2 regions of the Geodermatophilus sp. SYSU D00697 genome follow, and region 2 is predicted to be linked to the other one. Evidence: riboswitches for the same ligand, from Rfam matches in the RefSeq annotation. Region 2 holds a riboswitch; the other holds the start of a gene.
What was found. Region 2 has a riboswitch for thiamine pyrophosphate ahead of thiM (hydroxyethylthiazole kinase). Riboswitches for the same ligand answer to the same signal wherever they lie in the genome.
Positions count from the first base shown of each region.

Region 1: it holds a riboswitch for thiamine pyrophosphate, as region 2 does, so the genes downstream of both, ACI79C_RS07115 (ECF transporter S component) here and thiM (hydroxyethylthiazole kinase) in region 2, are expected to answer to the same signal.

Region 1 covers NZ_JBJGYV010000005.1:172,454-188,024, forward strand. Annotated here, with positions in the region: gene ACI79C_RS07055 (GTPase) at 1-638, shown strand, start outside; gene ACI79C_RS07060 (ATP-binding protein) at 721-1,224, opposite strand; gene ACI79C_RS07065 (GAF and ANTAR domain-containing protein) at 1,390-2,109, shown strand; gene ACI79C_RS07070 (nucleoside hydrolase) at 2,072-3,025, opposite strand; gene ACI79C_RS07075 (APC family permease) at 3,038-4,381, opposite strand; gene ACI79C_RS07080 (hypothetical protein) at 4,707-5,405, shown strand; gene ACI79C_RS07085 (SpoIIE family protein phosphatase) at 6,273-8,321, shown strand; gene ACI79C_RS07090 (ATP-binding protein) at 8,437-8,865, opposite strand; gene ACI79C_RS07095 (DUF1697 domain-containing protein) at 8,984-9,517, opposite strand; gene ACI79C_RS07100 (uracil-xanthine permease family protein) at 9,635-10,969, shown strand; gene ACI79C_RS07105 (energy-coupling factor transporter transmembrane component T family protein) at 10,982-11,749, opposite strand; gene ACI79C_RS07110 (ABC transporter ATP-binding protein) at 11,746-13,137, opposite strand; gene ACI79C_RS07115 (ECF transporter S component) at 13,170-13,784, opposite strand; TPP riboswitch at 13,781-13,884, opposite strand; gene ACI79C_RS07120 (Nramp family divalent metal transporter) at 14,023-15,315, opposite strand; gene ACI79C_RS07125 (Mut7-C RNAse domain-containing protein) at 15,424-15,571, opposite strand, start outside.
Region 2 covers NZ_JBJGYV010000005.1:24,731-40,301, reverse strand. Annotated here, with positions in the region: gene ACI79C_RS06460 (hypothetical protein) at 1-117, shown strand, start outside; gene ACI79C_RS06455 (DNA polymerase IV) at 83-1,453, opposite strand; gene ACI79C_RS06450 (NfeD family protein) at 1,602-2,138, shown strand; gene ACI79C_RS06445 (flotillin family protein) at 2,144-3,694, shown strand; gene ACI79C_RS06440 (TenA family protein) at 3,702-4,415, opposite strand; gene thiD (bifunctional hydroxymethylpyrimidine kinase/phosphomethylpyrimidine kinase) at 4,412-5,218, opposite strand; gene thiE (thiamine phosphate synthase) at 5,257-5,925, opposite strand; gene thiM (hydroxyethylthiazole kinase) at 5,922-6,710, opposite strand; TPP riboswitch at 6,712-6,805, opposite strand; gene ACI79C_RS06420 (phenylacetate--CoA ligase family protein) at 6,844-8,208, opposite strand; gene ACI79C_RS06415 (ATP-binding protein) at 8,219-11,245, opposite strand; gene ACI79C_RS06410 (helicase) at 11,376-13,130, opposite strand; gene ACI79C_RS06405 (alpha/beta fold hydrolase) at 13,279-14,124, shown strand; gene ACI79C_RS06400 (DUF222 domain-containing protein) at 14,202-15,416, opposite strand.

The DNA.
Region 1 (15,571 bases), 150 kb from region 2:
ACCCGCTGGAGCGGCTGCACCTGGGCGCGGCACAGGACCCGGCGCGCGGTGGTTCGGCGGGTTCCCGGACGTCGCTGCCGGCGGCCGGCGCGGTGCAGCAGGCCGGCGTGACCCGGGCGGTACGCGAGGCGCGCGAGGCCGCCGGGGAGGGCCTGCCGCAGGCGTGGCGGGACGACCTGCGCCGCACCGTCGAGGTCTCCGAGCAGCAGCTGGCCGACCGGCTCGACCGCGCGGTGGCCGGCACCGACCTGGGCCCCCCGCGCACGCCGCTGTGGCAGCGCGGGGTGGGCGGCCTGCAGTGGCTGCTGACCCTCGTCGCGCTGGCCGGCGCGCTGTGGCTGCTGGCCCTGGTGGCCCTGGGCCTGTTCCAGCTCGACGACGTCGTCCCGCTGCCCCGGGTGGAGGGGTTGCCCCTGCCCACGCTGCTGCTGGTCGGGGGGTTGCTCGCGGGGGCGCTGCTGGCGCTGGTCGCCCGGCCGTTCGTGGGCCTGCGTGCCCGGCGGCGGGCGCGGCGAGCCGAGGCCCGGTTGCGCGCCGCGGTGGACGTCGTGGCCCAGGAGGAGGTGCTGGCGCCGATGGCGGAGGTGCGCGAGGACCACGACCGGTTCTGCGCCGGCGTCACCCGCGCAGGCAGATAGCCCGGGGGACGGGCAGCGGCTCTCCGCCGGTCGGGACGGCACCTGGTCGCGGTGTCGGCCGGCAGGCCGACGATGTCACCACTCAGTCCTGGTGGCGGGGGATCTCCGGCGCCCGGGGCTCCGGCACCCACTCCTGGGCGCTCTCCAGCGGCTGGCGGCCGTTGGGCAGCCGCGCCCACACGTGCTTGCGGCCGGGCCGGTTCTCCCAGCCGTACTCGGAGGACAGCTGGGCGACCAGGTGCAGCCCCATGCCACCCAGCGCGGGGTCGCGGTCGACGGCGGGGACCGGGGGCTTGTCCGGCGCCTCGTCGCTGAGGTCGAGCAGCCAGCCGTCGGTGCCGGCCACCACAAGGGCGCGGACGGCGCCGCCCCCGTGCCGCAGGGCGTTGGACGCCAGCTCCTCGAACACGAGCAGCAGCCCGTCGCGTGCGTCGTCGGTGGAGGCCGAGCAGACCGACGGGTGCGCGATGCGGGCACGCAGGTCGGCGCGCACCCGGGAGACGACGTGCATCGAGTCCAGCTGCCAGTGCCAGACGTCGCCGGGCATGGAGGGGACGGGAGCGTGCGGCCACGTCTCCTGGCCCATCGCGACCTCCTCGCCGGTGCTGGGCGGACTCCCGGCCCGTCCGCGCCCAGCCCGGGGTCCATCCTGACCGAAACGGCCGCGTCCTGCAGAGCCGGGTGGGGTCGCACAGGGATCCGGGGGTCCTCATGGAGGGGGCGGGCAGGGCAGACTGGCCGCGTGGACGAGATGTTGCGCGACCTCTCCCGGGTGGTCCTGGCCGATCGCGCCCTCTCCGACGTCCTCGGTGAGATCACCGATCTGGCCAGCCGGGCCATCCCGGGTGCCGAGTCGACGTCCATCACCCTGGTCCGCGGGGACAAGGCGTTCACCGCCGCGCACAGCGGCGAGATGGCACTGGCCGCCGACGAGCTCCAGTACGAGCGCGGCTACGGGCCCTGCATGGACGCCGGCCGTGCGGGGGTGGTGCTGCGGATCGACGACATGCGCACCGAGCAGCGCTGGCGCGACTACACGGCCCGCGTCACCGAGGTCGGCGTCCGCAGCTCGCTCTCGATGCCCCTGCCGTACCAGGGCAGCGCCATCGGTGCCCTCAACATCTACTCGTCCCGGCCCGCGGCCTTCGCCTCCGCTGAGTCCGAGTCGGTCGCGACGGCGGTCGCCGAGGCGATCGCGGTCGCGGTGGCCAACGCCGACGCCCACGACCGGCTCGCCGACCACGCCCGCAACATGCGGCTGGCGATGGAGTCGCGGGCCATCATCGAGCAGGCGAAGGGCGTGCTGATGGCCCAGCGCCGGGTGGACGCCGACCAGGCCTTCGAGATCCTCCGCGAGGCCTCCCAGCGCTACAACCGCAAGCTGCGGGAGATCGCCGCCGGCATCGTGGAGTCGACGCACGACGGCGGCCGGGTCACCGAGCGCCCCGGCTCAGCGCCTCCAGTCGGCTGACCAGGAACTCCACGGCGGCCGGGCTGTCGACCGTCTCGGCCACCTCGACGGCGGTGGGCGAGGCGGAGACGGTGCGCCGGTCGACCAGCGTCTGGCCGCGGCCGGCGCCCAGGGTGGTGTCGACGACGACGTCGCGCCGCGCGGTGCCCAGCGTGCCCGGCACGATCGCCTCGGTCAGGGCCAGCGCGTCGTGGACGACGACGCCCGTCGTCCCGTACTGGCTGCGGGCGTGGTCCACGTACTGCTGGAGCACCGCCGCCGCCGTCGCCCCGATCGGCCCCGCGGCGGCGAACCGGGCGATCCCGTCGGCGTCGAGCACCGTCGGGACCGTGACGTCGAGCCCGACCAGCACGGTCGGCACCGCCGAGCCGAGCACCCGCTGGGCGGCCTCCGGGTCGGCCCAGACGTTGAACTCCGCGGCGGCGGTGACGTTCCCGCCCCGACCGGCCGAGCCACCCATCAGCACCAGCCGGCCGATCCGGTCGGCGGCCTCGGGGTAGGTGGCCAGCAGCAGCGCGATGTTCGTCCACGGCCCGATCGCGGCCACGGTCACCGGCGTCTCCGCGGCCAGCAGCAGCTCGGCGAGGGCCACCACGGCCGGGCGTGGGTCGACGGCGGCCGGCGAGGCCGGCAGCTGCACCCCGCCCAGTCCGGTGCCGCCGTGCACGTGCCCGGCCCGCTCCGGCTGCCGGTAGACCAGCGAGTCGCGGGCTCCGGCGGCGACCGGGACGTCCGAGCGCCCCGCCAGGTGCAGCACCCGCAGCGCGTTGTCGGTCGTCTGGGCGAGCTCGACGTTGCCGTGCACCGTGGTCACCAGCCGCAGGTCCACCTCGGGGCTGGCCAGGGCGAGCAGGATCGCCAGCGCGTCGTCGATGCCCGGGTCGGTGTCGATCACCAGCGGGGTGCGGTCGGCCACCGGGCCATCCTGTCAGCCGGGGAGGGAGGGCTCCCGGGGCTCGGCCCGGTCCCGCCGCCGGTGAGCGGCCTGCGTCCCGGCGTGCAGCAGCACGCCCACCGCCAGCAGCACCCCGGCGCGCACCCACGTCCCCGCCTCCTGCCGCGCCAGCAGGAGCAGGCAGGAGGCGATGCCCAGGACCGGCAGCACCGTCGGCGCCCGGAAGTGGTCGGCCGCCACCCGATCACGGCGCAGCACGAGCACCGCGGTGTTCGTGCTGAGGAACACCAGCAGGAGCAGGAGGACGACGGTGTTGGCCAGCGCGGCCAGCGAGCCGGTCGCGGTCAGCACCATCGCCACCGCCGTCGTCACGGCGATCGCCACCCACGGGGTGCGGCGTCCCGGCAGCACCCGGGCCAGTGCCCGCGGCAGCAGCCCCTGCTCGGCCATGCCGAACGCCATCCGGCTGGCCATGATCATCGTCAGCAGCGCGCCGTTGGCGACCGCGATGAGGGCGACGACGCTGAACAGCTGGTCGGGGATGCCGGCGTCCGCGGCCCGGACGACGTCCAGCAGCGGGCCGCTGGAGCCGGCCAGCTCCTCCGGTGGCAGCACCACCGCGGCGGCCAGGCCGACGAGCACGTAGACCACGCCCGCGGTGAGCAGCGCGCCGAACAGCGCCCGCGGGTACACCCGGCGGACGTCGCGCACCTCCTCGGCGACGTTGGCCGAGGTCTCGAAGCCGACGAAGGAGTAGTAGGCCAGCAGGGCCGCGCCGAGGACCGCCGAGCCCGCCGAGACCCCGGGCGGGAACTCCACGGTGCGGCTCAGGTCGCCGTCCCCCCGGCCGAGGACCACGGCCCCGAGGACGACGACGAGCACCAGGCCCGAGGCCTCCACCAGCGTCATCACCGTGTTGGCCCGCAGCGACTCCTTGATCCCCCGGGCGTTGAGCAGCGCCACGAGGAGCAGGAACACCAGTGCTGCCGGCGCGGCCGGCACGTCGAGGAACACCCCGAGGTAGTCGCCGGCGAAGGCCAGGGCCAGGCCGGCCGCGCTGGTCACCCCGGCGGCGAGCATGCAGAAGCCGACGAGGAAGGCGACCACCGGACGCCGGAACGCCCGCTCGGCGAACACCGCCGACCCGCCCGCCCTCGGGTACTTGGTGACCAGCTCGGCGTACGAGGCGGCCGTCAGCAGGGCCAGCAGGAGCGCGAGCACCAGCGGCACCCAGATGGCGCCGCCCACCTCCGCGGCCACCTCGCCGACGAGGGCGTAGACGCCCGCGCCGAGGACGTCCCCGAGGACAAAGAGGTAGAGGAGCCGGCCGCTGACGGCGCGGTGCAGCCTGGTCTCGGGTTCGGCCGGTCCGGTCACCGGTCGAGTCTCGGCACGCGGGACCGACCGGGCAAACCGGGGCCGACCCGGCGGACCGGGCCCCGACACGCGGGCGCGCCGCAGCGTGTCCTGGGATGACCGAGCCCCTGACCAGCGGCTCCCACGCTCGGGAGGGCACGGCTTGTCGACAAGGCCCTGGGACGAGCGCGGGGTCACCGGCCGGTCCGGAGACCCGCTGCAACGGTTCGGTCACGCGCTCTCCGGGAGCTGTCCCGAACGGCCGTCCGCGCGGGCCGCCGTCCCTACCTTCTCCCTTGTCCGCGGCACCTTCCCCGGTCGCGGCAACTACCTGCAGGAGGACGTCATGGCGTTGGACCGGGCACCCGTGACCCGCGCGTCCCGCGTGGCGGACGACCTGACCCTCAGCGGCCTGCTCGACGTGCTCGAGCGCGCCGACGAGCTGCCCCTGCGCCGGCCGCGGCCGGGCCGGGCGACGGTGCTGCGGCCGGGTGCGACCCGGCGGCCGGCCCGTTCCCTCCCGGTCGCCCGGCCGGTGCCGGTGCCCCGGCCCCGCCCGGCGTCCTCCGCCGCACCGGCGCCCGTGCCTCCGGCGCCGCCGGCCGCTGTCGCTGCCCCCCGGCCGGCAGCGGACCAGCCGCCGCGGCCGACCCTGCGCGCCCGGCTGCGCGCGCTCGTCCGCCGCCTGGCCCTCTGGGGTGCCGGGCCCGACGGCGCCCACCTCGCGTGGGGCCGCCCGGTCCGCCCGGCTCGCCGCCCCGACGGCCCGGTGGTGCTCACCGAGCTGCCGAACACCCCCACGATCCAGCCCGCGGCGCCTTCCCCCGCCGCGGCGCTCCGTCCGGCCCGGGCTCCCCGGCCGGTCGCTCCGCCCCGCGTCCCGGTGGTCCCCCCGCTCGCCCGGCAGGTGCCGGCACCGCGGGCCACCCCCTCCCCGGGAACCGCGCCGGCCGGGCACCGCCGAGGGACGCCCCGGGCCTCCGCCCCGGCCCGGGCGCGGGGTGACCCGCGGCCACCCCCGGCCCGGGGATCGCCGTCCGGCTGATCCCAGCGCGACCACGGCCCTCGCCGCGGACGCCGTCCACCGCACCCCCGCCAGCCCGCCGGCTGCCGGTCACCGCCTTCCCCCTCCGGTGACCGCGACCGTCGCCTCGGCACCGTCTCGCTCCTCCTGGCCGACCTCGCACCGCCCCGCCCGTCCCCTCCCGACGGTGGCACCCGCCGCCCCAGTCGTCCTGCTCCACCGGTACTCGCCTCGACCTCCCGCCGACTGCGCCCCGACGCAGCGCGCGGGCCCACCAGGGAGGCGCAGACCGCTGGGCGGCCGGCTCGTGGCACCGGGCCCCCGTCCGCGGAAGGGACCAGGTCATCCGCCGGCACCCGCGCCCCCGGGTCCGACCGGCACGACCTCGCCGGGCGCCGTCGCGGGTCCGCGCCGCCGGGTCGCCTCCCCGGCGCGGCCGGGAGTCGATGCAGCAGACCGGCCGGGCCACGGAGCCGCCGTGCTCGTCGGGCGCCGTGACGCTGGACGCCCGCACGCAGGACGTGACCCTCGTGCCGGCGGACGACGACCGTCCGCCCTCCCCGCCCGACGGCGGGCGCCCTCCCGGACCGGGGGCGCCCGCCGTCGGTCGTTCCTCGACGAGGCGTGACCCCTCGGCAGCGGGCTCGTTCCCCAGGGTGGAGGAACGCTCCACGACGACGCGGTCGTCCGCGACCGCTCGGGTCCCGCCCTCCCTGCCCCCGGGGGCGGGACCCGTCCGCGGTGTCGATCGCGCCACACCGGTTGTACGGAGGGCCACGCCGTGAGACAAAGGACCAGCCGGCCGTCTCGCCGCGGGCACCGGCCAGGCCGCGGCCGAGCCGCGTCAGCCCCCGCAGCCCGGCCCCTGGAATGCGAGTGACTCGAGACGTGAGCGTGGACCGGCCGCGCCCGGTGGCCGGGTACCCCGACCCCGAGCTCGCCCGGCTCCGCTTCGACCTCGCGATCGACGCCGCCGGCATCGGCAGCTTCGACTGGGACCTGGTCACCGGCCGGCTGACCTGGGACGACCGGCTGCTGGCGATCTTCGGCCACGACCGCGCGACGTTCGACCAGACCATCGACGCCTTCGCCGCGCGGGTGCACCCGGACGACCGGGATCGGACGCTGGCCGCCCTGCAGGGCGCGATCGACACGTGCGGGGAGTACGACGCGGAGTTCCGCATCGTCCTGCCCACCGGGGAGACCCGCTGGGTGCAGGGCCGCGGCCGCGCGCTCGCCGACGCCCACGGGGTCGCCGTCCGCCTGCTGGGTGCCGGCTACGACACCACCGACCACCGGCACGCCGACGCCCGTGTCGCCCGGGTGCTGGAGTCGATGAACGCGGCGTTCTTCGCCCTCGACCGGCAGTGGCGGTTCTCCTACGTCAACGCCGAGGCCGAGCGGGTGCTGGGCCGCTCCCGCGCGGAGCTGCTCGGTGGCGACATCTGGGAGCTCTACCCGCATGCCGTGGACAGCGACTTCGAGGTCCACTACCGCGGGGCGGCGGCCACCGGCGAGGAGCGGGTCTTCGAGGCCTACTACCCGCCGCCGCTGGACGCCTGGTACGAGGTGCGGGCGTGGCCGGGCCCCGACGGGCTGTCGGTGTACTTCCTCGACGTCACCGAGCGCCGGGCGGCCGAGGAGCGGGCGCGCGCCGGCGCCGCCCGGCTGGCGATGATCGCCGAGGTCAGCGCGGTGACCGCCGAGACGCTGACCGCGGGCAAGGGTGAGGAGGCCGCGCTGCAGCGGCTCGCCGAGGCGGTCGTCCCGGTGCTGGGCGACTGGGCGATCGTCAGCCTGGCGGGGGAGGACGGCCGGATGCGGGACGTCGGCTCCTGGCACGGCGACCCCGCCGTCCGGCCCACGGTGGAGCGTTACGCGAGCCTCCGCCTCGCCGCCATCCGCCCCGACGCGCCGGTCATGCGGGCGCTGGCCTCGGGCCGGACGCTGACCGTCGATGACGTCGCCGCCACGGTGGGCGACACCCTGACCGGTGAGGCGGCGGAGCTGTTCTGGCAGCTGGCGCCGCGGACGGCGGTGACCCTGCCGCTGTCGGCCCGCGGGCGCACTCTGGGTGCGCTCAGCGTCTACCGGTCGCCGGACCGGCCGCGGGTGGGCGCCGACGACGTCGCGGCCGCGCAGGAGGTCGCCTCCCGGATGGCGCTGGCGCTGGACAACGCCCGCCTCTACGAGCAGCAGCGCAGCCTGGCCGAGGGCCTGCAGCGCAGCCTGCTCACCGAGCCGCCGTCCGCCGACTCCGCGGAGATCGTGGTGCGCTACCTGCCGGCGGTCCAGGTCGCCGAGGTGGGCGGCGACTGGTACGACGCCTTCCTGCAGCCGGGCGGGTCGACCGTGCTGGTCATCGGCGACGTCGTCGGTCACGACACCGCCGCCGCGGCCGCCATGGGCCAGCTGCGCGGGATGCTGCGCGGCATCGCGCACCGGCCCGACGTCGGCCCGGCCCGGGTCCTCGCCGACCTCGACGCCGCGATCGAGGGCCTGGGCATGCGCACGATGGCGACCGCGGCCGTCGCGCGGGTCGAGCAGACGCCGGAGCAGCGCGCCGCCGGGCTGACCAGCCTGCGCTGGTCCAACGCCGGGCACCCGCCGCCGCTGCTGCTGCACGCCGACGGGCGGGTGGAGGAGCTCGCCGGGGAGCGCCCGGAGCTCATGCTGGGCGTCGACCCGGCCGCCCGGCGCAGTGAACACGTGGTGACCTTCCGGCGCGGCGCCACCGTGCTGCTCTACACCGACGGCCTGGTGGAGGGGCGTGACCTGCCGCTGGACGAGGGCATCGCCCGGCTGCGCGGCGCGCTGGCCGAGCTGGGCAGCCTGCCCCTCGAGCAGTTCTGTGACGCGGTGATCGAGCGGCTGCGACCGGAGGGCCTGCAGGACGACATCGCCCTGGTCGCCATCCGGCTGCACCCGCAAGGCTGAGGTCGGCGGGCCGGCCACTCGGTCGTGGTGCGGTGCCAGGAGCGGGGCCCGGAGGGTTCCCGACGAGGGTCGCGGGTGGGCTCAGCTCAGGTCGGGACGGCTCCTGGCCGTGGTGTCAGGGCGCCAGCAGGGCCCAGACGTGCTTGGCACCGGCGGACACGTACCAGCCGTGGTCGGTGGCCAGCTCGGCGATGAGGTACAGCCCCAGGCCGCCCTCGCTGGGGTCGCGGCCCACCGCGGGCGTCGGCGGCGTGGCGGCCGCGCTGTCGGAGACCTCGATCAGCCAGCCCGCCCCGGTTCCGCGGACCGCCGCCGCCACCCGACCACCACCGTGCCGCAGCGCGTTGGAGGCCATCTCGTCGAGGGCGAGCACCAGCCGGTCGCGGAGGTCGGCCGCGGTGGGGTCGGCGGCGCTGAGGTGCCGACGCAGCTCCGCCCGGACCCGCGGCAGCTCGGCGACGTCGGCGAGCTCCCACCGGAGGCCCTCGTGGGCCGCCGGAGGAGTGGCCGACGGCCAGACCGGCCGGGCCGTCTCCCGTGTCACGCCGCTGGTCCCCTCACGTGCTCGTCGCCCGGAGGCGCACCTCGCTGCGGCCCGCGGGTGAGCCGAACACCTGCGTATGGCACCACCGGACGCCCGCTAAACCTGTCTGTAACGGGCGTCACACCGTGCCCAGCTCGGCCAGCTTCCGGACGGTGTTCCAGTTCCGCGAGGTCCCGGGCACGCCGAGCAGCGTGTCCCAGCGCCAGGACGCCAGCGGCGTGCCGGCGATCCCGTCGGGCAGCCAGAGCAGCAGTTCTCGCCCGACGACCCGGTACTCGCCGCGGTCGGCCGGGGGCAGCGCGGCCACCCGCTCGGGGTCGGGCGGCCGGCGCAGGAAGGTGACGAGCAGCCGAGCCGGGTCCGTGGCGACGGCACCGAGCGGGTCGGCGGCCACCAGGTCGGCGACCTCCGTCCCGGTACGGACCACGACGGGGACCTCGAAGCCGAACCGTTCCCGCAGCGCCGCCTCGACGTCGGCGGTCAGCTCGTCGGCGGACAGCGGGCTGTCCAGGACCACGTTGCCGCTGCGCAGGTGGGTGCGGACGCCGCCGTGGCCGCGCGCGGTCAGGGCCTCCCGCAGCTCGGGCATCCCCATCTGCCGCGCGCGCCCCAGGTTGACGCCCCGGAGCAGCACCACGTAGCGCGTCGGCACGGGCGGCACCGTAGCGCCCCGACCCGGGGGTCCCCGCACCGCAATGGCGACGACACCGGCCCGGAACACGGCTCAGCGACCCTGCTGGCGGACCGACGCCCAGCCCCAGGAGTCCCGATGACGACCACCGAGCCGACGACCGCCCCCGCCTACGACCGCGCCGACCCCGATGCCCGCCCGCCGTGGACCGTCGCGGTGCCGCTCGGGCTGCAGCACGTCCTGGCGATGTTCACGTCGAACCTCACGCCGGCGATCCTCCTGGCCGGCGTCATCGGCGCGACGACCGGCGAGGCGGTCCTGCTGGTCCAGGCCGCGCTGCTGTGCGCGGGGCTGGCCACCCTGCTGCAGACCGTCGGCATCGGCCCGGTCGGCAGCCGGTTGCCGCTGATGATGGGCTCGGGCTTCGCGTTCATCGCCGTCGCCGTGCCGCTCGCGGGGGAGTACGGGCTGTCCGCCGTCCTCGGCGGGGTGCTGGTGACCGCCGCCGTCCAGGTGGCGATCGCGCTCGGCATCCACCGCATCGCGTTCCTCTTCCCGCCCGTGGTGACCGGGACGATCATCCTGGTGATCGGGCTGGGACTGCTGCCCAGCGGCGTCAACCTGGCCGCCGGAGGCGTGGGGTCACCCGACTTCGGCTCGCCGGTGAACCTGGGCGTCGCCGCGCTCGTGCTCGTGCTCACCGTGGTGCTCAACCAGTTCTGCCGCGGGCTGCTGTGCACCGCCTCGGTGCTCGTCGCCGTCGTCGTCGGCTACCTCGTCGCGATCCCGCTGGGCCTGCTGGACCTCTCCGGCGTCGGCGACCGGCCGCTGGTGGCCGTGCCCACCCCGTTCGAGTTCGGGGTGTCCTTCCCGCTCGTCGCGGTGCTCTCGATGGCCGTCGTCGGCGTGGTCAACATGGTCGACTCGGTGGGCACCGTCCACGCGGTCACCGAGGGCGGGGCGGGGCGCCCGGCCACCTCCCGCGAGCTGCGCGGCGGCATCCTGGCCGAGGGTGGCAGCGCCGTCCTCGGCGGGGTGTTCGGCGCCCTGCCGACGACGATGTTCAGCCAGAACATCGGCCTGGTCGCCCTCACCAAGCAGATGAGCCGCCACGTGGTGACCATCGGCGCGCTCGTCCTCGTCGGGCTGTCCCTGCTCCCGCAGGTCGCGGCGGTGCTGGCCGCGATCCCGCCGGCGGTGCTCGGCGGGGGCGTGCTGGTCCTGTTCGGCATGGTGTGCGCGATCGGCGTGCAGTTGCTGAGCAAGGACGGCCTGGACACCCGCGGGCTGCTGATCGTGGCGCTCTCGGTGGGCCTGGGCCGGGGGATCGCCGCCGCGCCGGACGCCGTGGACCGGGTGACCGGCGAGTGGGGGGCGCTGTTCGACTCGGGGATCGTCGTCGCAGCCGTGGTCGCCGTCGTCCTCAACCTCGTGCTGCCCGGCCGGTCCCGCCGCCCGGTGCCCGCGGCCTGACGGCGCGGGGCCTCAGCCGAGCAGCGGGTCCCAGGCCCCGGTGGTCACGCTCAGCGCCACGGCGGCGGCGCAGACGGCGACCGCGCCGGCGACGAACCAGCCGTCGCGGGCGCGCAGCACCGAGCCCCGGGCGTTGGAGCGGGGGACGCCGGAGTCGAACCCGCGGGCGTCCATCGCCGTCGCCAGCCGGGTCCCGCGCCGGATCGCCGCCACCAGCAGGGCGAACGCCGTGCCGGCGAGCAGCCGGGCCCGGGCCGCCGGGTTCGCCCCCGCGTCGACACCCCGGGCCCGCCGGGCCAGCCGGATGGTCTCCCACTCCGCGGCCAGCAGCGGGACCAGGCGCAGCGCGGCCAGGGCGCCGTAGGCGAACCGCGTCGGCACGCGCCAGTGCAGGGTGAGCGCGTCGGCCAGCCGGACCGGGTCGGTGGAGGCCACGAGCAGGATGCCTGGCAGCGCCAGCGCGATCACCCGCAGGCCCCAGGTCCCGCCGCTGAGCCAGGCGGCCGCGCCGTCGGCCGCGCCGAAGGCGACGTTGACCCAGGCGACCCCGGCCGCGCTGAGCAGCAGCGGCCAGGTCCGGCGCAGGACCTCCCGCGGGGTGGTGAGGCCGGCGGCCGGCAGCAGCGCCAGCTCGGCGGCGAGCACCACCGCCGGGGTGACCGGGTCGCCGCTGACCAGGAGCACGACGGTGAGGACGGCGATGGCGCCCAGCTGGGCGACCGGGTTCACCGCCGACAGCGGGACCGGGCGCACCGGGCCGAGGGCGAGCGGCGCGGTCACGGGACCGCCACCGGGGCCCCGAGGCTCAGGACGTCGTCGGCCAGTGCGGCGACCACGTCGGCGTCATGGGTCACCAGGCACAGGGCGCGGTCGTCGTCCTGCTGCTCGGCCAGCAGCGCCACGAGCTCCGACCAGGTGTCCCTGTCCTGGCCGAAGGTCGGCTCGTCGAGCACCAGGACCGGCGGGCGGGTGGCCAGCGCGGTGGCGACCGACAGCCGCCGCTGCTGCCCGCCGGAGAGGGTGAAGGGGTTGGCGTCGGCCAGCGGCGCGAGGCCGAGCCGCTCGAGCAGCTCGTCGGCGCGCCGGTGGGCCGCGCCCTCGCCGGCGCCGGCGCGCAGCGGGCCGAGCGAGAGCTCGTCGCGCACCCGGCCGGTGAGGAACTGGTGCTCGGGGTGCTGGAAGACGGTGCCGACCCGCGCGACCAGCTCGCCGGCCCGCCAGCGGGACGGCGGCCGGTCCGGGCGCCGCAGCCCCGCCGTGAGCGCCGGCCCGGCGGTGACCCGGCCGGTGGTCGGCCTCCGCAGGCCGGCCAACAGCAGCGCCAACGTGGACTTGCCGGTGCCGTTTGGTCCGGTGACGGTCAGGGTCCGGCCCGCCCGCAGGACGGCGTCGACCGGCGGCAGCGCCGGGGTGGCCGCGCCGCGGTGGGTGTAGCCGGCCGCCTCCGCCGCCAGCAGCACCGCCCCGGCGGGATGCGTCCGCCGGTCGGGGAACCGCAACGGAGCCGGTGCCCACCCGGGACCGTGCTCCACCACGCCGCCGTCCACCCGCAGCTCGACGACGCGGTCGACCAGCGGCAGCCAGGACGCGGCGTCGTGGTCGACGACCACCAGCGTGGCGCTGCGGTCGGCGACGGCCCGGGAGACCGCGCCGCGCACCAGCTCGGCGCCGTCCGGGTCCAGCTGGGCGGTCGGCTCGTCGAGGAGCAGCAGGCCGGGGCGGGGGGCGAGCGCGCCGGCCAGCACCAGCCGCTGCTTCTGCCCGCCCGAGAGCGCGCCGGTCGCCCGGTCCCGGCCGAGGTCGAACCCGACCGCGGCCAGGGCGGCGTCCACGGCCGGCCCGATCGCGGCCGGCGGGGTGCCGACGTTCTCCAGCCCGAAGGCGACGTCGTCCCCGGCGCGGGTCATGACCAGCTGCGAGTCGGGGTCCTGGAAGACCATGCCGACGCGCTGCCGCCGCCGGTCGGGCCGCTGCCCGTCGACGGTCAGCTCGCCGACGGCGTCCCCGCTCTCGGGCTCCAGCAGTCCGCCCAGCGCCCGCAGCAGCGTGGACTTGCCCGCCCCGGAGGCGCCGGTGAGCAGCACCCGCTCACCGGGGGCGACCACCAGGTCGACGTCCCGGACCGCCCAGGCCCGCCGGGTGGCGTGCCGGAAGCCCCACCCGGCCAGCCGGACGGCGGCCGGGGAACCGTCGGTCAGCGTCAGACCCGGGTGCGGCCGGAGGCGAACGCCGAGAGCGCACCGCTGGCGGCCAGCGCCCGGGTCAGCGCCGTGCTGCCGAGCCCGGCGATGACGGCGGTGCTGGCCACGACCAGCGCCACGTAGGTCGTCTTCCAGCCCGCGGTCCAGTCCGGGTAGTAGTAGACGAGGTCGAGGACGGCGGCCATCGCGCCGGCCAGCGCCGCGGACAGCAGCGCCTGCGGCCAGCCGAACCGGCGGTACCGGGCGACGGCGAACCCCGCCTCGCCGGCCAGGCCCTGGAGCAGGCCGTAGACGATCGTCGTCGTCCCCCACGCCGAGCCGAGCAGGGCGGAGACGATCGCGGCGACCAGCTCGGCGAACAGGCCGGCGCCGGGCTTGCGCACCACCAGCGGGGCGAGCACGGCGGGGATGAGCCAGACGCCGTACATGAACGCCTGCGCGGGCGGGAAGGCGGCGAAGGCCGTGCCGGTGCCCGCCCACAGCAGGCCCCAGGCCCAGAAGACGACGCCGAAGGCGACGCCCAGGACGGCGGTGACGACGATGTCGACGGTGCGCCAGCGCGCACGCGCCCCGCTGGGCGCAGCCGACGACGGACGGACGGCCTGCTCGGCCATGACTTCCTCCAGACTCCCTGCGCCGGCATGACCCGGATCAGGTTCGAGGGTCTGCGGGATCCCGCACTCTCAGCGCCGAAGCGCTCCCCTGCTGTGTGTTCGGTTGTGCTGCCAGCCTAGCCCGCTGCGCCGCTGCCGCCGTCCGCCGGTGTCCCCAGTCCGCCGGTGCCCCCGTGATCATGGCGCCCGACGCCCTCACCCCACCGCGAGCCTGCGAGCGGTGGGGCGAGGGGGTCCTTCACCCGAGGACGAAGCCCAGCAGCAGGTGGGCGTTCAGGCCGATGATCAGCGCGGCGACGACCGCACCGGCGATCGTGGTGACCGGCCGGTTGACCCAGTTCCCCATGACGGAGCGGCGGGCGGTCAGCCACAGCAGCGGCACCAGGGCGAACGGGATGCCGAAGGAGAGCACCACCTGCGACCAGACCAGCGCCGTCGTCGGGTCACCGCCCAGGACCAGCACCGCCAGGGCCGGCGCCAGGGTGATCAGCCGGCGGGCGAGCACCGGGATGTGCCGGCGCAGGAAGCCGGCCATGACCACCTGGCCGGCGTGGGTGCCGACCGACGAGGAGGCGAAACCCGAGGCGAGCAGGGCGAGGGCGAAGGCGAGCGCGGCCCCGGTGCCCAGCTGGTCGCCCAGCCCGGCGTGCACGCTCTCCAGCGAGGCGATGCCGTCGTCGGCGGTGAACAGCTGGGCGGCGATCACCAGCATCGCGGCGTTGACCAGCCCGGCCAGCCCCATCGCCACCAGGACGTCGATCCGCTGGGCCTTAAGCAGCCGGCGGCGGCCGGACGCGGTGCGCCCGGCGGTGACCACGTCGCCGTAGCGGCCCGGGGTGAGCGCGGAGTGCACGTAGATGACGTGCGGCATCACCGTCGCGCCCAGGATCCCGGTGGCCAGCAGCAGGCTCTCCGACCCGGAGAACGAGGGCACCAGGCCGCCCGCGACCCCGCCCACGTCGACGCCGGAGCCCACCAGCGTGTAGCCGAAGCCCAGGCCGATCACCAGCAGCAGCCCGGCGATCACCCGCTCGAAAGGCCGGTGCCCGCGGGACTGCGCGGCCAGCAGCACGAACGCCACGACCGCGGTGATGACCCCGCCGATCGGCAGCGGCACCCCGAAGAGCAGGTTGAGCGCGACCGCGCCGCCGACGATCTCGGCCAGGTCGGTGGCGATGGCGACCGCCTCGGCCTGCAGCCACAGGCCCCGCGTCACCGGGCGGGGCAGCTGCTCGCGGCAGAGCGTGGCGAGGTCCCGCCCGGTCGCCAGCCCGAGCTTGGCGGTGAGCGACTGGATGAGCATCGCCATGAGGTTGGCCGCCACGATCACCCACAGCAGCGTGTAGCCGAACGTGGCGCCGCCGGAGAAGTTGGTCGCGAAGTTGCCCGGGTCGACGTAGGCCACCGCGGCGACGAAGGCCGGGCCCAGCAGCGGCCAGATGCGCCGCCGTCCGCTCGTGTCGCGGCCCGGTCGGGGGGCGCCGACGAGGGTGGTGGGCAGGACGGCGGCCTCGGTCTTCGAGAGGTACACGGCGGCCTCGCAGCGGTGGAGCGGGTGGGTGGGCGCTCCTTCCTGTGCCCGTCGCGGGTGACACGCCGGGGCCAACGTGTGGCCCCCGGGGGCCGAGGTGAGGCTGTCCTACGCGGTGCCGGTGCCGGTGCCGGTGCCCCGCCGCTGCGCCGCCGCGACGACCGCCCCGATCCGGCGGGCGTGCGCGCCGCGCCAGTAGACCCGGCCGCACGCCGGGCAGCGGGAGAACTCGTGGTAGGTCCGCCGCGTACCCGGC
Region 2 (15,571 bases):
GAGGTGGACGGCGAGGGCCTCTACACCGCCCACCTCGTCACCTGCTGCGGGCAGCGGGTCGTCGTCCCGGTCGACCGCGACCTCACGGTGCTCGGCTGGGTGGCGCTGGCCCGCTGACCCGCCAGTCCGGCGGGTCGGCCGGGTGCAGCGCGGGGTCGTCGGCGGGGAGGGTCCGCACGGGCCCGGGCGGGGTGAGCGGGCCCTCGAAGCGGACCGTCACCCGCCCCAGCCCCCTCCCCCACACCCAGCCGGCGCCCAGCTCGTCGTGCCGCACGTCCTGCCCCGGCCACCACCGCGCCTCCGTCGGGGCCGGTGGGACCTCGGCGGCTCCCGGCTCGTCGGGGAGGACGGCCTCGTCGGGGGACGACGGCTCGTCGTCCGACGCGAACAGGTCGCCCTGGGCGTAGAGCGACAGCCCCGAGACGCCGACGCCGAGCAGCCGCAGCCCGCCGCCGGTCCCCGCCTCGGTGAGCAGCCGGCGCGCGATGGAGGCGATCACCCGGACGTCGTCGGTGGGCTGCGGCAGCGTCTGCGACCGGGTCTGCGTCGTGAAGTCGTAGCGGCGCACCTTCAGCGTCACCGTCCGGCCGGAGAGGTCCGACGCGCGCAGCCGGGCGGCCACCCGCGCGGCCATGGCGTCGATCTCCCGGCCGAGGACGGCGAGGTCGGTGAGGTCCCGCTCGAAGGTCTCCTCCTGCGACACCGACTTGGCCTCCCGCTCGGCGACCACCGGCCGGTCGTCCTCGGCGCGGGCCAGCGCGTACAGGCCGGCCCCGTGCGCCCGGCCGGCCAGCGCCACCAGGTCGGGCAGCGACTTCACGGCGAGGTCGGCCACGGTGCGCACCCCGACCTGCCGCAGCCGCTCGGCGGTCGCGGGACCCACCCCGCCCAGCCGGGTCACCGGCAGCGGGTGCAGCACGTCCAGCTCGCTGCCCGGGGGGACGACGACCAGCCCGTCGGGCTTGTCGAGGTCCGAGCCGATCTTGGCCATCAGCTTCGACGAGCCGATGCCGACCGACCCGGTGACCCCGCCGGTGGCCGCGGCGATCCGCTCCTTGAGGCCGCGGGCCAGCTCGGTGACGCCGTCCACCGACAGGTCGTGCCCGGGCCCGGCCGCCAGGTCGACGTAGGCCTCGTCGATCGACACCGGCTCGACCAGCGGGGACAGCTCCCGCAGCAGCCCCATGACGACGTCGGAGGTGCGACGGTAGGCGGCGAACCGGCCGCCGAGGAACGCCGTGCCGGGCGGGCAGCGACGCCGGGCCTCGGCGGTCGACATCGCCGACCGGGCACCGTAGGCGCGCGCCTCGTAGGACGCGGTCGCCACCACACCGCGCCCGCCCACGCCGCCGACCACCACCGGCCGTCCGCGCAGGGACGGCTTGTCCCGCTGCTCCACCGCGGCGAAGAAGGCGTCGAGGTCCAGGTGCAGGATGCTCGCCTCCCGCCGCACACCCCACCTCCTCGCAGATCCCGCCGGCCGTTCCCATGGTCGCCCGTCCTCCGACCGGGTGAGAGCGGACCTCCCGGGGCCGGAACCGGTTGATCACCGTCCCCCGTGGCTGCGAGTGTCCGGTGGCACACCGACGGAGAGGGGCAGCGTGGCGGGAGTCCTCCTCGTCGTGGGCGCGATCGGCCTCGGCGTCCTGCTGCTGTCCCTGCTCGTCGGCGAGATCGGCGACCTCGCGGGCGACGCCGACGGCCCATTCTCCGTCCTCGCCCTCGCGGCGCTGGTCGGCGGCGTGGGCTTCGGCGGTGCCGCGGCCGCCGCGGTGCTGCCCGAGGGCCTCTCCGACGCCGGCCGGCTCCTGGGCGCCCTGGCCATCGGGGCGGCCGTCGCCGTCCCGCTCGCGTGGGGCGCGGTGCGCCTCTCCCGCGCCCTGCGGGACATGCCCACCACCGCCACGCTCACCCGCCACCACCTCGTCGGCACGCAGGGCGTCGTGGTGTCCGCCGTCCCCGGTGCGGGCTTCGGCGAGGTGCGGCTGGCCGTCGCCGGACAGCAGCTGAAGTACGCCGCGCGCAGCGACGTCCCGCTGCCCGCGGGCACGCCCGTGTACGTCGTCGAGGCGCTCAGCGAGACCGCGGTCCAGGTCGTCTCGACCGCGCCCGACCCCCTGCCCGAGACCGGAGGCTGACGCCCGTGGACCCGACCCTGCTCATCGCCATCGGCGGCATCGCCGTCCTGGTCCTCCTGCTCGTGGTGCTGGTGCTGTCCCGGATCAAGGTCGCCGGCCCCAACCAGGCGTTCATCGTCACCGGCCGCCAGGGGCGGGAGGTCACCAGCGCCACGGGGCTGACCTCCCGCGACGCCTCGGGGCAGAAGGTCGTCATGGGGGCGAGCGTCTTCGTGCTGCCGGTGGTGCAGAAGCTGCACACGATGGACCTCTCCAGCCGGCGCATCCCGGTCGGCATCCGCGGGGCGGTGTCCAAGCAGGGCGTCAAGTGCGACCTCGAGGGCGTGGCCATCGTCAAGGTGGGGGGCAGCGAGGACTCCATCCGCGCCGCGGCGCAGCGGTTCCTCAACCAGCAGGAGGGCATCGACACCTTCACCTCGGAGGTGCTCGCCGGTGCGCTGCGCTCCATCGTCGGCCGGCTGACGATCGAGGAGATCATCCGCGACCGGGCCGCGTTCGCCTCGGCCGTCGCCGAGGAGGCGGAGTCCTCGCTCACCGGCCAGGGGCTCGTGCTCGACACCTTCCAGCTCCAGGACATCCAGGCCGAGGGCAGCTACCTGGCCGACCTGGGCCGCCCCGAGGCCGCCCGGGTGCTCAAGGAGGCCAGCATCGCCGAGGCCCGGGCCCGGCAGGCCGCCCAGCAGGAGCAGCTGCTGGCCGACGAGGCGATCGCGGTGGCCCAGCGCCAGCTGGCGCTCCGGCAGGCCGAGATCACCGCCGAGACCGACGCGGCCAAGGCCCGCGCCGCGGCCGCCGGTCCGCTGGCCCAGGCCGCGCAGGACCAGGCGATCCTCACCGAGCAGGAGAAGGTCGCCGTCCGCACCGCGGCGCTGACCGAGCGCCAGCTGGACACCCAGGTGCGCCGTCCCGCCGACGCCCAGCGGTACAAGGTCGAGCAGGAGGCCGAGGGCCGCAAGAACGCCGCCATCCTCGCCGCCGAGGCGCAGCGGCAGGGGACGATCGCCGCGGCCCAGGCGGCCGCGGAGCAGGCCAAGCTCTCCGGTGAGGGCGAGCGGGCCCGCCGCTCGGCGCTGGCCGAGGCCGAGGCGATCGAGGGGGCCAAGCGCGGTGAGGCCGAGCGGCTGCGCCGGCAGGCGATCGCCGACGCCGTCGAGCGGGAGGGGGCGGCCGAGGCGGCGGCCATCCTGGCCCGCGGCCAGGCCGAGGCCGAGGCGCTCGACGCCCGCTCGGAGGCGTTCGCCAAGTACGGCGAGGCGGCGGTCCTGGAGATGCTGGTGAAGGTGCTGCCGGAGGTCGTGCAGGCCGCGGCCGCGCCGCTGGCCGGCGTCGACAAGATGACGGTCATCTCCGCCGACGGAGCCGGGTCGCTGGGCCGGTCGGTCGCGGCCAACGTGGCCCAGGGGCTGCAGCTGTCCGGCGACCTCACCGGTGTCGACGTCGCGGCGCTGCTGCGTCGCCTCGGTGGCGCCGGCGCGGTCGCGGGCACGGCCACCGCTGACGGGGCGGCCACCCGCATCCCCGTCGTCCCCGCGGACGGCGAGGCCCCGGCGCGCTGAGCCGCGGTCAGGGGAGCGGGTCGGGCCAGGTCTCCCGCTCGTGCGCGGCCCGCCAGAAGTCCAGCTCGTACCGGGTGGCGACGGCGAACGCGCGCAGCATGGCGGGCTGCGCGCCGGGGTCCTGCCGGGCCGCCGTGTCCACCAGCGCCCGGGCCTGCTCCGCGGACTCCTGGAACTCCGGGGAGTCGTAGGCGGCCACCCAGCGCAGGTACGGGTGCCCGGGCACGGCGGTGGCGGTGCGGGCCAGCCGCGCGCCGACGTCGGCGTAGACCCAGTAGCAGGGCAGTGCCGCGGCGGCGCCGACCGCGTACGGCGCGGTCGCCGCCGTGGCCACCAGGTAGGAGACGTAGGCCCGGCAGGTCGGTGAGGGCACCGGCTCCCCCGCCGTCCGGTCCGCCGGGGGCAGCTGCGCCGACAGCAGGTCGGCGTGCAGTCGGCGCTCGACCGTCGCGGTCACGGCCGCCGACGTCGCCCAGAAGGACGCGGCGGCGGAGTCCGGGGCGCGGGCGCCCAGCAGCGTGAGCGCCCGCGCGTAGTCGGCCAGGTAGAGGCTGTCCTGCTCCAGGTAGTGCCGGAAGGTGAGCGGGTCCAGGGCGCCGGAGCCGAGTTCGGCCAGGAACGGCAGGTCCTCGATCGCCGCCCGGAGGTCCGCGGTCGCCGTCCAGGCCCGTGCGCTGAACGAGCCCACGGCGCCCCCGGCGTCGCTCGCGACGGCGCTCACGCGGACCAGACGCCGGCGAAGTGGTGCACCGGGCCGTGCCCGGACCCGACGCCCAGGCCGCTCCCGGCGACCAGTGCGGCCTGCAGGTAGTCGCGCGCCGGGTCGACCAGCACGGCCCACTCGTCGGTGCGGCCTCGGGCGGCGAGCGCGGCGAGGGCCGACGACAGCGTGCAGCCGGTGCCGTGCGTCGCCGTCGTCCGCACCCGGGGACGGCGGGTCACCGTGACACCGGCCGCGGTGGCCAGCACGTCGACGCTCTCCTCGCCGCCGAGGTGGCCACCCTTGAGCAGCACCGCCCGCGGGCCGAGCGCGAGCAGCGCCGTGGCCTGGCCGGGGAGGTCGTCCACCCCGCCGGCCGGGGCGGCGTCGAGGAGGGCGGCCGCCTCGGGCACGTTCGGCGTGACCAGGTCGCAGACCGGCAGCAGGTCGGTGCGGACGGCGTCGACCGCGGCCTCGTCGATGAGCCGGTCGCCGCTGGTCGCCACCATCACCGGGTCGCAGACGACCGGGCCCGCCCGGCGGCCGGCCAGGACCCCGGCCACCGCCCGGACCACCTCCGCGGTGCCCAGCATGCCGAGCTTGGTGGCGTGCACCTCGACGTCGTCGAGGAGCGTCTCCAGCTGAGCGACGACGAACTCCGCCGGCACCGGGTGGACGCCGGTGACCCCGCGGGTGTTCTGCGCGGTGAGGGCGGTCAGCACCGCCGTCCCGTAGACGCGCAGGGCGCTGAAGGTCTTGAGGTCGGCCTGGATGCCGGCGCCGCCGCTGGGGTCGCTCCCGGCCACGGCCAGGGCGACCGGCACCCCCGCGCCTCCCGTGCTCCCTGGTCGCCCCGGCCCGCTCACCGGGCCACTCCCACCGACCGCCCCGCGTCGACCTCCGCGCGCAGCGCGCGGGCCGCCGCCGCGGGGTCGGCCGCGCCGCAGATGGCGGAGACGACGCAGATCCCGTCCACCCCGGTGGCGGCCACCTTCGCCGCGCGGGCGGCGTCGATGCCGCCGATCGCGACCGCGACCAGCCCCGCGGCCCGGGCGGCGGACGTCAGCGCGCCGGTGCCCTCCAGGCCGAGGCCGGGCGCGGCGTCGGGCTTGGTCGGCGTCGCCCACACCGGGCCGATGCCGACCAGGTCCACGGTGCCCGGCGGCAGCGCCAGCGCGGCGTCGAGGTCCGCGGCGCAGGTGACGCTCAGGCCCAGCACCACACCGGGCCCGAGCAACCGCCGCACCTCGGCCGGGGGCAGGTCGTCCTGGCCGACGTGCACGCCACCGGCACCGGCCAGCAGCGCGACGTCGACCGCGTCGTTGACCACGACCGGCACGTCGCGCCGGTCGGCCAGCGCCGCCTGGACCGACCGGGTCAGCTCGAGCAGCTCCCGCCGGGAGGCGGTCTTGTCGCGCACCTGGACCGCGGTCACCCCTCCGGCCACCGCGGCCCGGACGACGTCGGCCACCGGCCGCGGCCGGGACAGCCCGGTGTCGGTGACCAGGTAGAGGGTCGGGTCGAACCTCACGGCTCCGCCCGCACGTCGGCCCCGGCCAGGGAGTCCCCGTCGAGCGCGTCCAGGGCGTCGAGCCAGGTCGGCGCGAAGGTGCCGGGACCGTCGGCCACGTCGGCGGCCACCTCGGCGGCGAGCGCCACGTGCGCGTGCGCGGCGACGGCGGCGGTCAGCGGGTCGTCGCAGACGGCGAGGTAGGCGGCGACGAGGGCGCCCAGGGCGCACCCGGCCCCGGTCGTGCGGGTGAGCAGGACAGAGCCGCCGCCCACCCGCACCGTCCGCCGTCCGTCGGTGAGCAGGTCGACCTCGCCGCTGACCGCCACGACGCCGCCGGTGCGCCGGGCGAGGTCGGCGGCGGCCTGCGCGGCGGCGTCGGTGCTGTGGGTGCTGTCCACCCCGCGGCCGCCGGCGCCCGCCCCGGCCAGCGCCATGACCTCCGAGGCGTTCCCCCGGACGGCGGTCGGGCGCAGCTCGACCAGCTCGGCGGCCAGGGCCGTGCGGTAGGACAGCCCACCGACGGCGACCGGGTCGAGCACCCACGGCGTCCCGGCGGCGCCGGCCGACCGGGCCGCCAGGCGCATCGCCTCGGCGGTGCGCTCGTGCACCGTGCCGACGTTGACCAGCACCGCGGAGGCGACCGCGGCGAAGTCCCCGGCCTCCTGGGGTGCGTCGACCATGGCCGGCGCGGCACCGGCGGCGAGCAGGGCGTTGGCCGTCATCGTCTGGACGACGGTGTTGGTCAGGCAGTGCACCAGCGGTGCAGCGGTGCGCAGCGCCTCGCGGGCCGCGCGCAGGTCCATGGCTCCCACGCCGTGACATCCCTTCGCCAGTACGAACTGGAGCAGGTTCGACGGGTGTTCTCTCAGCCCCGGGCGGGGCACCCCGTGCCACTTACGCCCTCGAACCTAGCAACGTCGTCCCGGCCGGGGGCGCTCAGGAGGCGAGCGGGACGAAGCGCTTGAGCTTGCCCGACGGCGGACGGGCGATCCGGGCGACCGGCGTGACGGTGACCTCCGGGTCGGGGACGCCGACCCCGGCCAGCTCGCCGGCGATCGTCGCGGCCAGGGCGCCGGTGTCGACCGGCGCGGTGGCGTGGACGACGACCGCCGCGCCCCGCGGCGTCTGGCGCACCTGGTACTCCACGACCTCCCGCCGGCGGGACAGCGGGGACCGGAAGACGTGGGGGTGCACCCGCACCGCGCCGTAGGTGAAGACGTCGTCCAGCCGCCCGTACGGGTCCTCGATCCGCCGGTGCGTGCAGCCGCACGGGCAGGCGCCCTCGACCAGCGTGAGCTGGTCGGTGAGCTCGTACCGGATCAGCGGCAGCGCGGTGTTGTAGAGGTTGGTGAGCAGCACCGTGTCCGACCGCGTGCCCGGGGGCACCGGACGCCCGTCGGTGGTCACCAGCTCGTTGATCATCAGGTCGTCGGCCAGGTGGGTGCCGAACCGGCAGGGGCAGCCGTTGCCGCCCGCCTCGGAGGTCCCGTACCAGTTGCCGACCGGGACGCCGAAGGCCTCCTCGAGCGCCGCCCGGGTCTCGGGCAGCAGCGGCTCGCTGGTGCCCATCACCCAGGCCGGGGAGATCCGCAGCCGGCCGGCCTGCGCCTCGGCGGCCAGCTGGTGCATCGCCGAGGAGTAGCCGCACAGCAGGGTCGGTTGTGCGGTGTTGAGCCCGGCGACTATCTCGGCCATCGGGAGGGTGACCGGGAAGCGGACGATCTCCATCTGCGGGTTGCTGAACGTCTGCGGGGCGGCGCTGGTCATGTGCGTCGGCGCGGCGGCGGCGACCATGCCCAGCTTCGGCCGGATCCCCGCGAACGCCGGGTCCGTGCGCAGCGCCCGGACCGGGTGGCGCATCAGGCTCCAGTAGACGGTCGCCCAGCCCACCCAGTCGTAGACGAAGACCCCGCGCCGTCCGGACGAGCCGCCGGAGGCGCACGCGTGGTAGCGGTCGAACAGGTAGGCGTCGGAGGTGAGCCGGTCGAGGTGGGCCTCCACGACGTCGAGGGTCAGCCGGTCGTCGGTGACGATCTCGTCGAAGTGCGCCATGAGGTCGTCCTTGGTCATCACCGGCAGCTCGCCGAGGGTCTCCTCGGTGACCTCGTCCGGGTCGACGCCGGCCAGCCGCTTGCGGTGCCACGGGGAGAGGTCCCGGGCCACGCGGACCAGGCGGCGCAGGGCGTCGCGGCGGTGCTCGGCGAGCCGGTCGGGCGGCCACTCGAGGGGCGCGAACAGCCGTGGGACGAGGGCGGTGGCGTCGGCGAGGTGCCGCTGGCGGAGTCTCTCGTAGGTGGTCATGGCCGCGACGCTAGGAACGGGCGGGACGCCGGTCTGGCGTACCGGTACGTGCCCGGGTACGCGATTCCGTGCCCGCCGGAGTTCCCGGACCCGCGCCCGCTGTCGCCCCCGGGCCCGTCCTCCCTGGTGTGCCCGGACCCGCCCCCGCCCCCGGGCCGTCCAGCCCCTCGGCCGCCACGTACCGGGCCAGCTCGACCCGGGACCGCACGCCCAGCCGGGCGTAGGCCCGGGCCAGGTGTCCCTCCACGGTCCGCTCCCCGATGAACAGCCGGGCGCCGATCTCCCGCGCTGACAGGCCGGTGGCTGCCAGCTCCGCCACCTCCCGCTCGCGGGCGGTCAACGAGCCCGGGCCGCGGGCGGCCGCGGCCTCCCGGCGGCCCCGTGAGCCCCGGCGCGCCAGCGCGTCGAGGGCGTCGTCCCGCCGGACCAGCGCGCCGCAGGCGGCGTAGCCCTCGGCCGCGGCGGCCAGCTCGGCCGTGGACCGCTCGCGGTCGCCGGCGGTGAGCCCCAGCAGGTGGTGGGCGCGGGCTCGGTGGATCGGCCAGCTCGCCGCGTCCAGGACCTGCACCGCCCGGGCCGCCCAGCGCTCGGCCGCGCGGTCCCGCCCCTCGCCGTGGGCGGACCAGCCGCGGGCGAGGTCGGCCAGGGCGGCGTGCGCGGGGACCCCGGTGCGCTCCGCGACCCGGTCCAGGGCCGGCGCCGCAGTGGGGGTGGGCCGGCCGAGCCGGGCGCCGGCCTCGGCCAGGTCCACCAGGCAGGGCAGGGTGAGCAGGATGCCCAGCTCGTCGAGCCGCCCGGCCAGCCGGTGCAGCTCGGGCAGCACGTCGTCCCGCCGGGAGGCGAGGGTCGCGCACACCGTCGCCGCGTAGGCCACGATCTCGCCGTAGATGCCGCGGGTGCCCGCGTACGGGGCGCGCGCCACGGCCAGGAGCCGGGCCGACTCGGCGTGCTGCCCCAGCTCGGCCGCCGCGGCCGCCGCAGTGGCCGAGGCCCAGGCGGTCCGGCGCCCCGGACCGACCGGGTGCGCGTCGGTGGTCCGGCGGGCCGCCGCCACGGCGCCGGGGAAGTCACCGGCCAGCCAGCGGACGAAGACCTCCAGGGGAAGCGGCGGTTCCTCGGGGGCGAGCTCCCGGGCCTCCTCCACCCGGGGCAGCGCCTCGTCGACCCGGCCGGCGACCACCAGCAGCTGGGCCTCGTTGTGCAGGGCCATGGAGAGCCGGTATCGGCTCCCGTCCGCGCGGGCCATGGCGCTGCTCTCCCGCAGCGCGGCCCGGCCGACGTCGAGCTCACCGGAGATCGTGGCGGTCAGCCCCAGCGTGCGCAGGGCCCGGCCGAGGACGACCCGGTCCCCCAGCGCGCGGGCACGCTCGACCACCCGGGCCGAGGACTCCCGGAGCGCCGGCGCGGAGCTGCCCGCGAGGTGACGGATCCAGGCCAGCTCGTGTCCGGCCAACAGCGAGCCCCTGGTGTCGCCCGCGGCGGTGAACAGCTCGGCCGCCTCCGCGCACAGCCGCTCCGCGCGGCCGAGGTCGCCGTCCCCCCAGGCCAGGAAGCTGGCCAGCCGGAACCGCACCTGCGCGCGGGGGCGCGGGTCGGGCACGTCGGCGAGCGCGGCGTCCATCGCCTGGAGCGCGCCGATCCCGGCGGGTGCGTGCTCGTCGGCGCGGTGGTCGAGCACCCACTCGGCGTCCCACCGCAGCGCGTCCACGACGGCCACCCAGCGGGGGTCCCCGGCGGGGAGGAGCTCGACCAGCGCCCCGAGGACGGCCAGGGCCTCGGGGAACGCGCCGGCCGACTCCGCGCGCCGCTCGGCCTCGATGAGGACGCCGACGGCCTCGTCGTCGTCCGCTCCCGCCGATCGGGCGAAGTGCGGTGCCGCCTCCCCCACGCGGCCGGCGCCGAGCAGCACCCGGCCCACCTGGCGGTGCAGCAGGCGGCGGCGCGCCGCGCCGATCCGCCGGTAGACGGCCTCGCCCAGCAGGGGGTGGGCCGGCTCGTAGGACAACCGCAGGCCCCGCTCCTCCTCGGTGACCAGGTCGGCCCGCACCAGCGACTCCAGCGTGCCGGCCAGCGTCGCCGGCTCGGACCCGGCGAGCGCGACCAGGCTGCGCAGGTCGGTGCGCCGGCCGAGGACCGCCAGCAGCTCCAGCAGCGCGACGGCGTCGGGGGCCAGCCGGGCGAGGTCGAGCTCCACCCGCTCGGCCAGGGACGCCGGCAGCCGCGGCAGCTCCGGTGCGGCCAGGTCGGCGCCCTCGGCGCACAGCGCGCGCAGCAGCTCGATCGCCGCGAACGGGTTGCCGCCCGAGCGCCGGGCCAGCCAGTCGGGGAGCGCCGCCGGGACCGGCGTCCCCGGGCCGAGGACCGCCGCGGCGAGGTCGGGAAGCGTCGCGGCCGGGAGCGGCGGGACCGGCAGCCGGCGCAGCAACCCATCCTGCTCCAGCCCCAGCAGCACCCGGCCCAGGCCCGGCTCCGCACGCAGCGGAGCCGGCCGGGCCGTCGCCAGGGCCAGGACCGCGGCGTCGGCGCAGCCGTAGGCCACCGAGTGCAGCGCCTCCAGCGACGAGGCGTCGGCCAGGTGCAGGTCGTCGAAGCGGAGGACGACGGGACGCTCGGCGGCCAGGCTGCGCAGCACCGCGGGAAGCGCCGCCATCAGCCGCGGGCGGGACGGAGTCCCCGCGGGCCGGGCGCCCGTGGCCGCGGCGACGCTCCGCAGCAACGGGGCGAGGTCGGCCTCCGAGCCGGCGCAGTGCCGGGCGACGTCGGCGGCGGGCAGTCCGCGCAGGTGGCGCTCCAGCGCCTCGGTCCACAACCCGAACGGCGCGGTCGACCCCAGGGGGAACGCCCGCGCGGCCAGGTCGGCGACGTCCGGACGGCGGGCCACCAGCTCGGCGGCGAGCCGGCTCTTGCCCACTCCGGCCTCGCCGGTGAGCAGCAGGCCCCGCCACTCACCGCGGGCGGCGCATGCCAGCTCGCGGGTCAGCAGCGCGAGCTCGTCGGTGCGGCCGACCAGCCGCGGACCGCGGGCAGACCGTCGCACCGCCATCCCGGCCCCCATCCGCAGGCGTCGTTCGGCGTCCAGGGTTCTCCCCCGCCGGGCCCGTGTCAGCCCCCGGCGCGCTGCCGGTCGGGGCCGGCGTGCTCCCGGTCGGCGGCTCCGGTCGGGGGGCTCATTCCGTACCGGTGAGCGCGGTCGAGGGCAGCCAGTCGGCGTCGAGCAGCTCGGCGACCTCCTGCAGGGACGACGTGTCCGCCCCCGCGGTGGAGCCGCTGACCGCCAGCCGCTCCACCATCACGCGGGCGACCTGCTCCTCGACGGTGTCCTCGGCGAACGCGACCCGCCACGGCGAGACCTGCCCGTCCCGGTGGGTGCGGCCGGTGACCTGCCGGGCCTGGATGCCGGAGAAGCGCGGCTGGTGGAACAGCCCGACCCGCGGCGTGGCCGCTGCGGTGGACCCGTTCGGCAGCAGCTCACCCGCGTGGAGGCTGATCGAGGCGGTCACCGTGAACACGCACACCGGCGCGGCTCCGGTCTGGAAGCGCAGCCGCTCGGCCTCGACGTCGAACCGGTCGCGGCCGTAGATAGCGGCCACGGCGATCCCCGAGTCCAGCAGCGCCTCGCGGATCGGGTCGGCCGCGGTCTCCACGAACTCCACCGAGACGGCGACCTGCCGCTCGGCCTCCACCTGCGCCTTGACCCAGTCCACGGTCGCCTGGGCGCGGATGAGCCCGGCCTTCTGCCGGAACCGCAGCAGCGCCGCCCGGCCCCGCGCGGTCTGCCGGCCGCGGCGGGCCAGCTGCATCTCGGCGCGGAACTCCTGCCACTCGGACTCGTAGGCGACCCGCTCGGCCGGCGTCAGCGCCACCGGCGTCCCGGTGACCGACACCGGGCCCCACGGCGCCGGCCGGTGCAGCGTCGCTGGCGGGGTGCCCTCGGCGAGCCAGCCCTGCAGCCGGGCGAGGTCGGCGCGGCGGCGGTCGGCGTCCTCGGTCCAGGCCCAGCCGTACCGGCCACGTTCCACGTGGAACCCGTGCTCGGCGAGCCTCGCGGGCAGGTCGGCCCACGCGCGCAGCGGCTCGCCGTGCCGCTGGGCGAACTGCGGCGCCAGGTAGGGGAGCTCCAGCGGCGTGTGGGCCGGGGTGGCGGTGGCCGCGATGACGAACGGCGCGTCCTTCACCCGGCCGGCGCCGGAGACGGCCTTCCAGTGCTTCCACCGCTGCGTGGTCGTGTGCCGGACCATGTGCGCCTCGTCGGCGATGACGACGTCGAACCGGAGCTTGCTGACCTTGGCCAGCCGGTCCCAGGTGGTCACGCACCAGCGCAGCCCGCCGTCGCCGAAACCGGCGATGGACCGGGTCCAGTGCGGGATGGTGATGGCGGCCGGGCGGTCGGCGACCACGAGCACGGTGCGACCGCCGCGCTGGCCCGCGACCTCGCGGGCGGCCAGGACGGCGGTGCCGGTCTTGCCCACCCCGGGGTCGTCGCCCAGCAGGAACACCCGGTGGCCCGCCTTCGCCGACGCGGCGATCGCGGCAGCGCCGGAGAGCTGCTCGTCCCGCGGCTGCATCGCACGGCCCGCGGGGACCGGGCGTGGGGTGGCGTTGAGCTCGTCCTCGAGGAAGCGCTCGAAGGTGTACGGCGGCGGGTCGTAGGGCGCCAGCTCCGGCGGCAGTTCCCGGCCGACGTACATGTGCGCCTGCAGGTCCGGGCGCCACTGGGCTCCGGGCGCCGGCGCGCGGAACGGGACGGCGAGCACCCACACCCGCTCCCCCGGGCCGGCGACCGGGCGCTCCGGGGCGGGCTTCGCGGGGCGGCGAGCCGGCGCGGCGCGGCGGGTGCCGCTGCGGGTGGTGCTGCTGCGGGTGGTGCTGCTGCGGGTGGTGCTGGTCGAGCGGCTCGTCGTCCGGCGGCGCCGTCCGGGCATGGGTGTGCTCCCCCTTCGTCCCCGGCACGCTAGAGCGCGGCTCCCGCCCCGACCGGCAGGCCGCCCGGCACGTCGTCCCCGGATCGCGGGGTCGGTCTCCGCCTCCGGCCGTGTGCGGTCGCCGCCGGGCCTCTGGTGGAATCCCCAGGTGACCGAGAACGCCGAGGAACGGCTGCATGCCCGGACGCTGGGCGAGGCCGGCCCCCGGGTCGTCTTCGTGCACGGGTTGTTCGGCCAGGGCAAGAACTGGACGACGATCGCCAAGGGCCTCTCCGGCGACCACCGCGTCACCCTCCTGGACCTGCCCAACCACGGGCACTCGCCGTGGACCGAGCGGGTCGGCTACCTCGACATGGCGCGCATGGTCGCCGACGAGCTGCGGTCGTTCGGGGAGCCGGTCACCCTCGTCGGTCACTCGATGGGCGGCAAGGTCTCGATGCAGGTCGCCCTGCGGCACCCGGAGCTGCTGCGCGCGCTGGTCGTCGTCGACATCGCCCCCAGCGAGTACCCGGTCTCCGGCGGACGCACCGACGACCCCGACGAGGAGGCCTCCCCGTTCGCCGCGTACATCGCCGCGATGCGGGAGATGGACCTCGGCTCGCTGCGGAGCCGTGAGGAGGCCGACGCCGCGCTGCGTGCCGCCGTCCCGAGCCGGATGGTCCGCTCGTTCCTGCTGCAGAGCCTGGTCCGTGAGGGGCTGGGTGCCGACGGTGGCTGGCGCTGGCGGCTGAACCTGGAGCTGCTGGAGCGCGACCTGGGTGAGCTGCGCGGCTTCCCCGAGCCGCCTCTGGGCGCGCGCTACGACGGCCCGGTGCTGTGGATCGCGGGGGCCGACTCGCACTACGTGCTGCCCGAGGACCGCCCGCGGATGGAACAGCTCTTCCCCACCACCCGGCTCGTGCGGGTCAAGAACGCCGGCCACTGGGTGCACTCGGAGCAGCCGCAGGTGTTCCTCGAGACGCTCAAGCGCTTCCTGGAGCGCGTGGAGGCCTGACACACCGCCGGCGCCCGGGAGCCTCGGGATTCCGACCGGCCGCCGCACGGAGCGCGGGGGTCGCCGCCTCGGAGGCGTCACGGGCCGGCCCTGCTGAGGACCTCGGTGCCGTCGGGCCGGGAGGTGCGCCAGCGGCTCGTACCGGGGTCGCGGGTGACGGCGAAGCCTTCCTCGTGGCAGGCGGTGTGGTGCCGTTCGCACAGCAGTGCGCCGTTGTCGCAGGAGGTCGGGCCGCCGAAGGCCCAGTGCACGACGTGGTGGACGTCGCACCACTCGGGCGGGGCGTCGCAGCCGGCGAAGACGCAGTGACCGTCGCGGACCTCGACGGACCGCCGGATCGACGCGGTGGCGGTGCGCTGGGCGCGGCCCACGTCGAGCGGCAGCCCGCCGGGCCCGGTGATGACCCGGGCGACGCCCGCGTCACAGGCCAGCCGCCGCGCGGTCTCGGGGGTGATCGGCCCCGCCCAGGCCAGCTCGCCGCCGGCGACCCCGGGGGCACCGCGGGCGGCGCACAGGGACTGCCAGTCGATGGTCACCCGCACGTGCGGTCGTTCCCCGCGCACGTCGGGCAGCCCGCCGCCGTCGAGGGCACCGCGAGCCAGGGCGACGAGGGCGTCGGCCTGCCGCTCCGCGTGGCAGCGGGTGTCACCGGCCGGGCGGTCGCCGTTCATGAGCGCGGCCAGCGCGGTGTGCACGTACTCGCCGCCGACCGGGTCCAGCTCACCGCGGACGTGCACCCGGCCGTCGAGGCCGGAGGCCATGGTGAACCGCCGCTGGGTGTCGGCCGCCTCGTCCAGAGCGCCGTCGGGATCGACCCCCGCCACCCAGCGGGCCACGCCGCGCGCCGTCTCGGTCGGGCCGGTCTCCCGGGCCAGTGCGGCCATGATGCGGTCGGTCTCCGCGAGCTCGATACCCGCCTCGGCGGCCTGGGCGATCCGGCGCGGGGTCACCGCGCGGGTGATCACGCGGACGTGGGTGGCGGTCAGCTGGCCGGCGGCGAAGGCCGCGGCCGTGGTCGGCAGCTGATCGAGGCGTCGGCCGGCGGACACGATCGCGGTCGCCTCCGCCGGGGCCAGGCGGCAGCTCCCGCGCAGCCAGGCCTTCATGGACACCGCGCCGTCGTGGCGGTGGGACTCTCGCCGGTCGGCCGCGCGCACGACCGACGTCAGTGCGGCGGCCACCCGGTTGGCGGCGGTGGAGAGCTCACCCACGAGGTCGAGCAGCGCGGCGTCGGACAGGCCGTCGAGGTCGGTCTCGGCCAGCCCGTCGAGGGCGGAGCGGAGTTCGGACACCTCGCCTCCTCCCTCGCGACGGCACCGGATCGACAGGTCGAGAGTAGGGCCGCGGTACGACGGGAAGCCCCAGCTCAGACGGGTTGTGGACGGAGGACGCACCTGTGGACGACGGCCCGCGTCGGAGTGCTCCGCCTGGTGGGATGGGCACGGCG